Regions from separate parts of the Sulfitobacter sp. 1A12157 genome, predicted to be linked through region 1. Evidence: riboswitches for the same ligand, from Rfam matches in the RefSeq annotation. Region 1 holds a riboswitch; the other holds the start of a gene.
What was found. Region 1 has a riboswitch for thiamine pyrophosphate ahead of thiB (thiamine ABC transporter substrate binding subunit). Riboswitches for the same ligand answer to the same signal wherever they lie in the genome.
Positions count from the first base shown of each region.

Region 2: it holds a riboswitch for thiamine pyrophosphate, as region 1 does, so the genes downstream of both, thiD (bifunctional hydroxymethylpyrimidine kinase/phosphomethylpyrimidine kinase) here and thiB (thiamine ABC transporter substrate binding subunit) in region 1, are expected to answer to the same signal.

Region 1 is NZ_JBIFFV010000001.1:496,121-501,425, reverse strand. It holds gene ACGYLC_RS02510 (thiamine/thiamine pyrophosphate ABC transporter permease ThiP) at 1-821, opposite strand, end outside; gene thiB (thiamine ABC transporter substrate binding subunit) at 797-1,774, opposite strand; TPP riboswitch at 1,809-1,910, opposite strand; gene aroC (chorismate synthase) at 2,003-3,112, shown strand; gene ACGYLC_RS02495 (DMT family transporter) at 3,123-4,061, shown strand; gene cobO (cob(I)yrinic acid a,c-diamide adenosyltransferase) at 4,132-4,737, shown strand; gene ACGYLC_RS02485 (alkaline phosphatase D family protein) at 4,795-5,305, opposite strand, start outside.
Region 2 is NZ_JBIFFV010000003.1:369,485-374,789, reverse strand. It holds gene ACGYLC_RS08440 (thiazole synthase) at 1-556, opposite strand, end outside; gene thiS (sulfur carrier protein ThiS) at 560-757, opposite strand; gene ACGYLC_RS08430 (FAD-dependent oxidoreductase) at 747-1,727, opposite strand; gene thiD (bifunctional hydroxymethylpyrimidine kinase/phosphomethylpyrimidine kinase) at 1,720-2,523, opposite strand; TPP riboswitch at 2,591-2,687, opposite strand; gene ACGYLC_RS08420 (error-prone DNA polymerase) at 2,799-5,305, opposite strand, start outside.

The sequences.
Region 1 (5,305 bases):
TCCCAGCGGCGCAGGGGGCGGTCCAATCCGCCGCCCAAGCTGATCGGCGGGATCAGCCAAAGCGCCGCCACCGCCGCAGCCCCCGCGAGCACAAGCTGCACCACCGACAACAGCGCGGCGCGCCCCAGATCGAAATCGAACCGAAAGGCCTGATAGATCGCCAATTCGATCGTCGTCGCCCGTGGCCCACCGCCCAGCGTCAGCGCCACGGCGAAACTGGTCAGGCAAATCACGAAAATCAGCGCCGCCACACCGGGCAGCACCTGCCGCAGCATCGGCCATTCCAGCGCCAGAAACAGCGCCCGCGGCGTCATCTGGAGTTGCCCCGCAAGCCGAAATCGCTCAGACGGGATGCTCTGCCAGCCTTGCAGCAAAAGCCGCGTGGCCAGCGGCAGGTTGAAGAACACATGCGCCAGAACCACGCCATGCAGCCCGTAGATCGACAGCGGCGGCAGGCCAAGAGCCGCGCCAAATTGGTTCAGCACGCCCGACCGGCCAAAGACCGTCAGCAGCCCCAGCACCGCAACGATCACCGGCAGAATGAAGGGCGCGCCCAGCAGGGTGATCAGCGCCCCACGCCCCCAGAACCGCCGCCGCGCCAAGGCCCGCGCCACCGGCACGGCCAGCAGCACCGAAAGCACCGCCGACCAGACCGCCTGCGTCACGGTAAACCGCACCGCCGCCCAATCCGCCGGGTCGAGCCCTGCACCCACATCGGCTGCCGTAAAAACAGCGACCAAGGCCGCAAGGATCAGCCCCGCGACCAGCGCGGCGGCGAAAAGCCCCGTTTTGCCGCTTAACGCGACAGCGCGGTCAGCCATTCGTCCAAAGCCTCCTCACGCAGCGCGGGGACTTCGCCGTTCGGCACCAAAAGCGCCTTGCCGGGCTGGATCATGCCCTCGAACCCTTCGGGCAGACCGCCTTCGGGCGTCACGGCGGGATACATCCAGTTGGTCGTCGGCAGCACCGATTGCGCGGCATCAGAGACGAGGTATTGCAAGAACCGATCCGCCAGTTCCGGCTGATCCGACCCGGCAAGTTTCCCCGCCACTTCGATCTGCATGTAGTGGCCTTCGTCGAACAGCGCCGCGGTCTTGCTGTCGTCCTCCTCCGCGATCAGGTGATAGGCGGGGGAAGTCGTGTAGCTCAGCACCATGTCGGCCTCGCCTTCAAGGAAGAGGCCATAGGCTTCGGACCAACCCTTTGTCACGGTCACGACGTTATCGGCCAGCCCCGCCCAAACCTCGTGCGCGGCGTCGCCATAGGCCGCTTTGACCCACATCAGCAGCCCCAAGCCCGGCGTCGAAGAGCGCGGGTCTTGGATCACGATTTTCAGATCGCTCTCGGCCAGCGCCTTGAAATCGCCGGGCGCCTCCAGATCGGTGCCGTGGACAAAGGCGAAATAGCCCCAGTCATAGGGCACGAAAACTTTGTCTTCCCAAGTGATCGGCAGGTCATAGTCGGCCTGCAACCCGCTCGGCGCGAACAATTCGGTCTCTTTCGCCGCGGCGATCAGGCTGGTGTCGAGCCCCAGCACGATATCCGCGTCCGACCGCGCGCCTTCCAGCTTGAGCCGCGCCAGCAAGGCCGCACCGTCGCCCATGCCGACGAATTTCAGATCGCAGCCGCAGTCGGCCTCGAACCCCTCTTCGATGGCCGGCCCTGGCCCCCATTCGGTGACGAAACTGTCGTAGGTATAGACCGTCAATTCAGGCGTCTCGGCCCATGCGGCTGATGCGCCCATGACGCCCGCAGCAAGTGTAAGATACTTCATTGCATCCTCCTTTTGCGGCGAAAGGTAAAAGGTGGATGTCTGTCCTGACCTTCCCTCCGCCGGTGTTAACCGGTTCAGGTTCAACGGGTCCGCGCGACACGCACATCTCAGCCCAAAGGCCCCCCGAGGTAGCGTCAGGGGTAGATCGGACCTGCACAATTGGCAAGGCAAATCCCCTTGAGGCAGGGCGCCGCCCCCGCTAAGGGTTTGACAACAGGAGGTCCGCCCATGTCGATCAACAGCTTTGGCCATCTTTACCGGGTCACCACATGGGGCGAGAGCCACGGGCCCGCCCTTGGGGCGACCATCGACGGCTGCCCCCCCGGCGTGCCGATTGACGAGGGCATGATTCAACAGTGGCTCGACAAGCGCAAACCGGGCCAGAACAAATACACCACACAGCGGCGCGAAGCGGATGCGGTGCGGATCCTGTCGGGCACCTTCGAAGGGGTCACCACCGGCACCCCGATCCAGCTGATGATCGAGAACACAGATCAACGCTCCAAAGACTACGGCGACATCAAGGACAAGTTCCGCCCCGGTCACGCCGACATCACCTATTTCCAGAAATACGGCATCCGCGACTATCGCGGGGGTGGCCGCTCCTCGGCGCGGGAGACGGCCGCGCGGGTGGCGGCGGGCGGTCTGGCGCGGGAGGCGATCAAGGCGCTGGCCCCAAAGCTTCAGATCACCGGCTACATGGTGCAGATGGGGCCGCATAAGATCGACCGCGAGGCGTTCGATTGGGACCAGATCGACCAAAACCCCTTTTGGGTGCCGGATGCCAAGGCGGCCAGCGACTGGGCCGACTACCTCGACGGGCTGCGCAAATCGGGCAGCAGCGTCGGCGCGATCATCGAAGTCACCGCGCGCGGCGTGCCTGCGGGTCTCGGCGCGCCGGTCTATGGCAAGCTCGACACCGATCTGGCCGCCGCGATGATGAGCATCAATGCCGTCAAAGGTGTGGAGATCGGCGAGGGCATGTCGGCGGCGATGCTGACGGGCGAATTGAACGCCGATGAGATCACCATGGGGCCGGATGGGCCGGAATATTCCTCGAACCACGCGGGCGGCATCTTGGGTGGGATCAGCACCGGGCAGGATGTGGTGCTGCGCTTCGCGGTGAAGCCGACCTCCAGCATCCTGACCACGCGACGCACGATCACGAAACAGGGCGAAGAGACCGAGATCATCACCAAGGGCCGCCACGATCCTTGCGTCGGTATTCGCGCAGTACCGGTGGGCGAGGCGATGATGGCCTGCGTGCTGCTGGATCACCTGCTGCTGCATCGCGGACAGATTGGCCAGAACCGCGGCATAATCGGCCCCGAGGCGTGAGAATCAAAGCATGAAAGTCGATGATTTCTCCGCCCGTCCCGCCCTTGGTGTCGGTCTGAAAATCACGGCGATCCTGCTTTTCACCTGCATGTCCGCGATCATCAAATCGCTGGCCGACGAAGTGCCCGCAGGCGAGTCGGTCTTTTTTCGCTCCTTCTTTGCCATTCCGGTGATCCTGATCTGGCTCGCGCAACGCGGCAAACTGAAAAGCGGGCTAAAGACGCAAAACCCGATGGGCCATGTCTGGCGCGGGCTGTTCGGCACCACGGCGATGGGGCTGACCTTCACCGGCCTCGGCCTGCTGCCCCTGCCCGAGGTCACGGCCATCGGCTTTGCCACGCCGATTTTCACCGTCATCCTCGCCGCCGTGTTGCTGGGCGAGAAAATCCGTCTGATCCGCGTGAGTGCCGTGGCGATTGGGTTGGTGGGGGTGATGATCATCCTCTGGCCGCGTTTCACCAGCATCGGCACGATGGAACAGACAGCCACCATCGGCGCGTTGCTGATCCTGATGGCGACAATGGTGCGCAGCCTCGTGCAGATTCACATTCGCCAATTGGTGCAGAACGAAGACACTGCCGCGATCGTCTTCTACTTCTCCTGCACCGCCTCCCTGCTGGCGCTTTGCACCCTGCCTTTCGGCTGGGTCATTCCCGATCCGCAAACCTTTGGCCTCTTGGTCCTCGCCGGATTGATCGGCGGGGTGGCGCAGATCCTGATCACCTCGGCCTATCGCTTTGGCTCGGCCTCGATGCTGGCGCCCTATGATTACACCTCGATGCTTTTCGCCATTTTGCTGGGCTATGTCTTCTTTGCCGAACTGCCCACGATGATGATGCTGGCGGGCGCGGCGTTGGTGATCAGCGCGGGCGCATTGGTGATCTGGCGCGAGCGGCAGCTGGGGATGGAGCGGGGCAAGGCGCGGTCTGTCACCGATCCCAAAGCGTGATCGAATGCGGGCTTTCGCCCGGCCCGGCCTCTCCCTATGGTGCCCCGAAACCGGATAGAGGAGATGACCGATGAGCGACGCGGATCCGAAAGACCACAAGGAAAAGATGCAGCGGCGTCAGGCCGAACAGCGCGCCAAGGTGGCCGAGTTGCAAGACCCAGACAAGGGTCTGGTGCTGGTCCATACCGGCCCGGGCAAGGGCAAATCCTCTTCCGCCTTCGGCGTCGTGGTGCGCGCGCTTGGCTGGAAACAGCGCGTCGGTGTGGTGCAGTTCATCAAGGGCAAATGGAAAACCGGCGAACGGTTGTTCTTTGAACGGCTGGACGAGGTGACATGGCACACGATGGGCGAAGGCTTCACCTGGGACACCCAAGACCGCAACCGCGACATCGCCGCCGCCGAGGCCGCCTTCGGCAAGGCGCGCGAGATGATGGAAAGCGGGGACTATGACCTTGTGGTGATGGATGAGATCAACATCGCCATCCGCTATGAATACCTCAAGATCGAAGACGTGATCGCCGGGCTCGACGCCCGCGACAAGCGCACCGCCGTCGTGCTTACAGGCCGCGACGCACGGCCCGAGCTTTGCGACTATGCCGATCTGGTGACCGAAATGTCCGAGGTTAAACACCCGTTCAAAGCAGGCATCAAAGCACAGCGCGGCGTCGACTACTGAAACAAAAAGGATCGCCCGCATCCGGGCGATCCTCTCACTGTGCCTTCCAGAGGGCGCTTAGATCGCCGCCCCCTTTGGGTCGAGCGTCACCGAGTAAAGCTCGGTATCGGCGCGGTCCATCAGGCGCACTTTCATCTGCTGGGTCTTGGCGTCGATATCGACCAAGCCAAAGAATTGCAGACCGGCGGAGGGCGGCAGGTTCACCTGACCGTCTTCGGGCGCTTTGACGTATTTCAACTCAGGGCCAAAGGTGCCGTCCAACTCGTTCGGGCCAAAGGTGCCCGCGTGCAGCGGGCCCGAGACAAACTCCCAAAACGGGTCAAAGTCCTGAAACTGCGCCTTGTCGGGGTTGTAGTAATGCGCGGCAGTGTAATGCACATCCGCCGTGAACCAGACCACGTTGTCGACCTGCGCGGTCTTGATGAAAGGCAGCAGCCCCGCGATCTCCTGCTCGCGGCCCTTGGCGGCGCCATTGTCGCCATTGGCAACCGCTTCGGCCCCGCCGCCGACGACCAGACCGATGGGCATGTCGCAGGCGATGACCTTCCATGTGGCCGCCGAATTGGTC
Region 2 (5,305 bases), on a different contig from region 1:
GCAGGCCGAGGCCCGCGTCGATCACCATGGCCACATCGGGAAATGCTGCCCGCAGACTGCGCAGCCCGTGCAGGTTGTTCAGCCCCAGCCCCGAGCCGATCGGCGCGCCCCAAGGCATCAGCACCCGGCAGCCCGCATCGACCAGCCGCGCGGCCAGCACCTGATCCTCGGTGGTATAGGGGAAGACCTCGAAGCCGTCGGAGCAGAGCGCCTCGGCAGCCTCGACCAGCCCGAAGGGGTCAGGTTGCAGGGTGTCGGCATCGCCGATGACCTCCAGCTTGATCCAATTGGTGCCGAAATACTCCCGTGCCATCTGCGCTGTGGTGATCGCCTCGCGCGCCGAATGGCAGCCGGCGGTATTGGGCAGCAGATGCACGCCCAAGCCGCGCACCATCTCCCAAAACGCCTGTCCCGCGCCCTGTTCGCGGCGCAGGGAAACCGTGGCGACCGGCGCGGCGCTTTGACGAAATGCGGCCTCCATCACCGCGGGCGAGGGGTAGCGCGCGGTGCCCAGCATCAGCGGCAGGGGCAGGGTGGTGCCGTAGAAATCGCGCATCTCTCAGCCCCCCTGCATGGCGCTGAGCACTTCGAGCCGGTCACCGTCGCGGAGCATGGTCTCACCCCGCGCGCCTGCGGGGACGAAACTGCCGTTGAGCGCGGTGGCGACCTTCGCCTCGCCCCAGCCAAGCTCTGCCAATGCCGCGTCAAGCGGCGCGGCGGTGACCTCACGCGGCGCGCCGTTCACTTCAATCTTCACGGAATAAATCCCCCGTTGTCGCTGTTGCCAGAAAGCCCGCCGCCTGTTCGGCCAAGGCGGGTGCCATGAGAAAGCCGTGCCGGAACAGCCCGTTCAGATGCAGCACCGCCCCGCGTTGCACGATGCCGGGCAGATTGTCGGCAAAGGCGGGGCGCAGGTCGGCGCCCATCTCGATGATCTCGCCTTCGGCAAATCGCGGGTCGAGCGCATAGGCGGCTGAGAGCAGTTCCAGCGCCGAGCGGGCGGTCATGCCGCTGCGGCTGGCGCTTTCGATCTGGGTCGCGCCCAGCATGTAGATCCCATCACCGCGCGGCACGACGTAGAGTGGGTGGCGCGGGTGCAGCAGGCGGATCGGGCGGGTGAGGGTGACATCAGGGGCGCGGAGCAGGATCATCTCACCGCGCACCGCACGCAGACCGGGCAGAGCGTCGCTGGCCACCATGCCGCGACAGTCGATCACCGGGCCTGCGATCTGCGTCGGGGCGAGGGCCGTGGTCTCGACCTTTACCCCTTGGGCGATAAGGGTTTGAGATAGATCATACAGCGCTTGGCGCGGGTTCAAATGCGCCTCCTCGGCAAAGAACAACCCGCGGCGATGACGCCCGGCGAGGTCCGGCTCGCATTCTGCAACGGCCTCGACATCGCAGTCGCTGTGGCCTTCGGTGCGGGCGGCGAAGCGTTGCAGTTCCGCGCGGTCCCGCTCGGGGGCGAGGACCAGCGTGCCCCTATGGGTGACCTCCGTGACCTCCCCCCATAGCGCCGCGGCACGCCGCCCGTGGGTCACCACCGCAGGCTCGCTCAGCGCGCCTTCGCAAAAGGGCGCGAGCATGCCGCCCGCCCACCACGAGCAGCCATGCGGCCCGGGCGTGCCTTTGCGGTCAACGAGCCTTGGCCGCAGCCCCTGCGCCAGACAGGCCCGCGCGGCCCAAAGCCCGGCCACGCCCGCGCCGATGATGGTGACGTCACTCATGGGACCAAACGCCGTGAAAGTGATGCACCGGCCCGTGGCCATGGCCGATGTTGAGGGCATCCGCGGCGGCAATGGCGCGTTGCAGATAGCGATGGGCGGCCTCCACCGCCTGCGGCAGGGGCAGGCTCCGCGCCAGCCCGGCGGCAATGGCGGCAGAGAGCGTGCAGCCGGTGCCATGGGTGTTCGTGGTTTGCTGGCGCGGCGCGGAAAGGCGCAGGGTCTCGGCCTCGGAAATCAGCAGGTCGACACAGGTGCAGCCCTTGCCATGGCCGCCCTTCATCAGCACCGCGCGGGGGCCGAACGACAGCAGCGCGCGCCCCTGTGCGAGCATGGTGGCCTCGTCGGAGGCTTCTTCGGTGTCGAGCAGCCGTGCGGCCTCGGGCAGGTTCGGCGTCAGCACATGGGCGCGGGGCAGCATCCGGTCGCGCAGGGTTTTGACCGCTTCGGCAGAGAGCAGCGTATCGCCGGATTTCGCCACCATCACCGGGTCGAGCACAACAGGCGCGGCGCAGTCGGCCAGCCCCTCGACCACGGCGGAGATCGTCGCCGGGTCGCCCAACATGCCGATCTTGACCGCGCCGATGGCCAGATCGTCAAAGACCGCCGTCATCTGTGCGCGGATCATCGCAGGGGTGATCATCGCGACCCCGGTGACGGCGCGGGTGTTCTGCGCGGTCACGGCGGTGAGCACACTTGCCCCATAGACGCCGAGCGCGCTGAAGGTCTTGAGATCGGCTTGTATCCCCGCCCCGCCGCCGCTGTCGGAGCCCGCAATCGTCAGTGCTTGAAACGCCATTCGGCCCCCCATTCGTGAGATGGGCCAAGGGCATGGAGATACGGGGTAAACGACCGCCCGGATGGGGCTGATGCTTGCTTCCGTTCCCTACGCCGGTACGACCCGGATCAGGTTCGATGGGTCGGTTTTCACCTCTCAGCCTTGCGGCACCCCAACGGATTTCCGGCAGGCTAGCGAGGGGCGTTCATAGGGTCAACAGGGGATCGGTTATTTATTAGTTCACGTTTTATATCATACAGTTGTACTGCGTGCCTCATGTATCACGTGAGGATTCGTCAATGAAAATCGCGCGATCTGGGGATCACTTTGGCATCGCGCGGATGGCCATGCATGGCCACCTGACCGGGCAGCGGATGGGTCGGGTGATCGCCCCGCGTCGTGATGCCGGGCATGGGCGCGTCCGAGAGCGCCGCTAGCCGGTCCGAGCGGTTCTCGAGCCGGTCGGCCACCACATGGATCACGCGCCCGTCGGTCTGCACGCGCCCTTCCACGACCAGAAGCCGCGCCGACATGATCGTGGGCCGGTAGAGCTTGAACATATTGGGCCAGATCACAAGGTTGGCGACGCCAAACTCATCCTCCAGCGTAATGAAACACACCCCCTTGGCGCTGCCGGGCTTCTGCCGCACCAGCACCAGCCCCGCCAGCTTTACCCGCCGCCCGTGGCCCATGCGCGAAAGATCGCGGGCGGAGGCGAACCCCTGCGCGGCAAGGCTGGCGCGGTAGAAGGACATCGGATGCGCCTTCAGCGACAGGCGCAGCGTCTGGTAGTCGGCCACCACCTGTTCCGCCTTCGGCATCACCGGCAGATGCACCTCCGGCTCCGGGCCGCGGGCCGAAGCCTCAACATGGTCGAAGATCGGCAGGGCGGGCGCATCGCGCAGCCCCTGCGCCTGCCAAAGCGCTTGGCGCCGGTCGATCCCCATGCTGCGCATTGTGTCGGCGGCGGCGAGTTGTCGGATCGCCTTGGCATCTAGCCCCGCGCGGGTCTTGAGGTCTTCGACATCCGCAAAAGGCGCGTCGCGCCGGTCCATGATCCGCGCGCCCGCCTTCTCCTGCAGCCCATCCACCATGCGCAGGCCAAGGCGCAGGGCGAAACCGTCGCCACAAGGCTCCAGCGTGCAGTTCCAGTCCGAGAGGTTCACGTCCACATCGCGCACCTCGACCCGGTGCTCACGGGCGTCGCGCACGATCTGCGCGGGGGCGTAGAACCCCATTGGCTGGGAGTTCAAGAGCGCGCAGGCAAAGGCCGCCGGGTAGTGGCATTTCATCCAGGATGAGACATAGACCAGCTTGGCAAAACTCGCGGCATGGCTTTCGGGAAAGCCGTATTCCCCGAAGCCCTTGATCTGGTCGAAACAACGCTGCGCGAAAACCGGATCGTAGCCGCGCTTGGTCATGCGGCCCACCATCTTGTCCTGCAGCTTCTCGATCGTCCCGCGCGAGCGGAAGGTGGCCATGGCCTTGCGCAGCTCATTGGCCTCGGCGGGCGAGAAGCGCGCCGCGTCGATGGAGATCTTCATCGCCTGTTCCTGAAAGATCGGCACGCCCAAGGTCCGGCTGAGGATGCTGAACAACTCGTCCTGCGGATAGGCCGGGCCGGGGGCGGGGTAGACGACGCTTTCGAGCCCCTGACGGCGGCGCAGATAGGGGTGGACCATGTCGCCCTGAATGGGGCCGGGGCGGACGATGGCGACCTCGATCACCAGATCGTAGAAGACCCGTGGCCGCAGTTTCGGCAGCATCGCCATCTGCGCGCGGCTTTCGACCTGAAACACCCCGAGGCTGTCGCCCCGGCAGAGCATGTCGTAGGTGGGCCGCCCAGTGGCGTCGTCCTCGTGATCCTCCACCGGCACCGTGGCCAGTTCCAGCGGGCGGTCGTAATGCGCCTCGATCAGATCGAAACATTTGGCGATACAGGTGAGCATCCCGAGCGCGAGGATATCGACCTTGAAGATTTGCAAGGCGTCGATGTCGTCCTTGTCCCACTCGATGAAGCTGCGCTCGGGCATGGCGCCGTTGCCGATGGGCACGATCTCGGTCAGGGGGCGCTCGGTCAGGATGAAGCCGCCGACATGCTGGCTCAGGTGGCGCGGCATGCCGATCATCTGGCTGGCCAGTTTCAGCACCATGCGCAGGTAGGGGTCTGACAGGTCCAGCCCGGCCTCGCGCACGCGGGCGTCGTCCATCTCACCCTCGAAACTGCCCCAGACGGTGCCGGCGAGCTTCGAGGTCACGTCTTCCGAGAGCCCCATCGCCTTGCCGACCTCGCGAATGGCCGAGCGCGGGCGGTAGTGGATCACCGTGGCGCAGAGCCCGGCGCGGTGGCGGCCGTATTTGCCGTACATGTACTGGATGACCTCCTCGCGCCGCTCATGCTCGAAATCGACGTCGATATCGGGCGGCTCGTCGCGTTCCTCGGACAGGAACCGCTCGAACAGCAGGTTGTGCACCGCCGGGTCGACCGAGGTGATGCCGAGGCAGAAGCAGACCGCGGAATTGGCCGCCGAGCCGCGCCCCTGACAGAGGATCGGCGGCTGCGCCTCCTCGCGGGCGAAGCGGACGATGTCGTGGATGGTCAGGAAATAGCGCGCGATCTTCTTGGTCTCGATCAGGGCGAATTCCTTCTCGATGGTCTTTTTCACCGTCTCGGGCAGGCCTTCGGGGTAGCGCCGGGCGGCGCCCTCCCAGGTGAGGCGGGCGAGTTCCTCCATCGGGCTGCTCCCCTCGGGGACGATCTCATGGGGATATTCATAGGCCAGATCGGTGAGGCGGAAGTCGA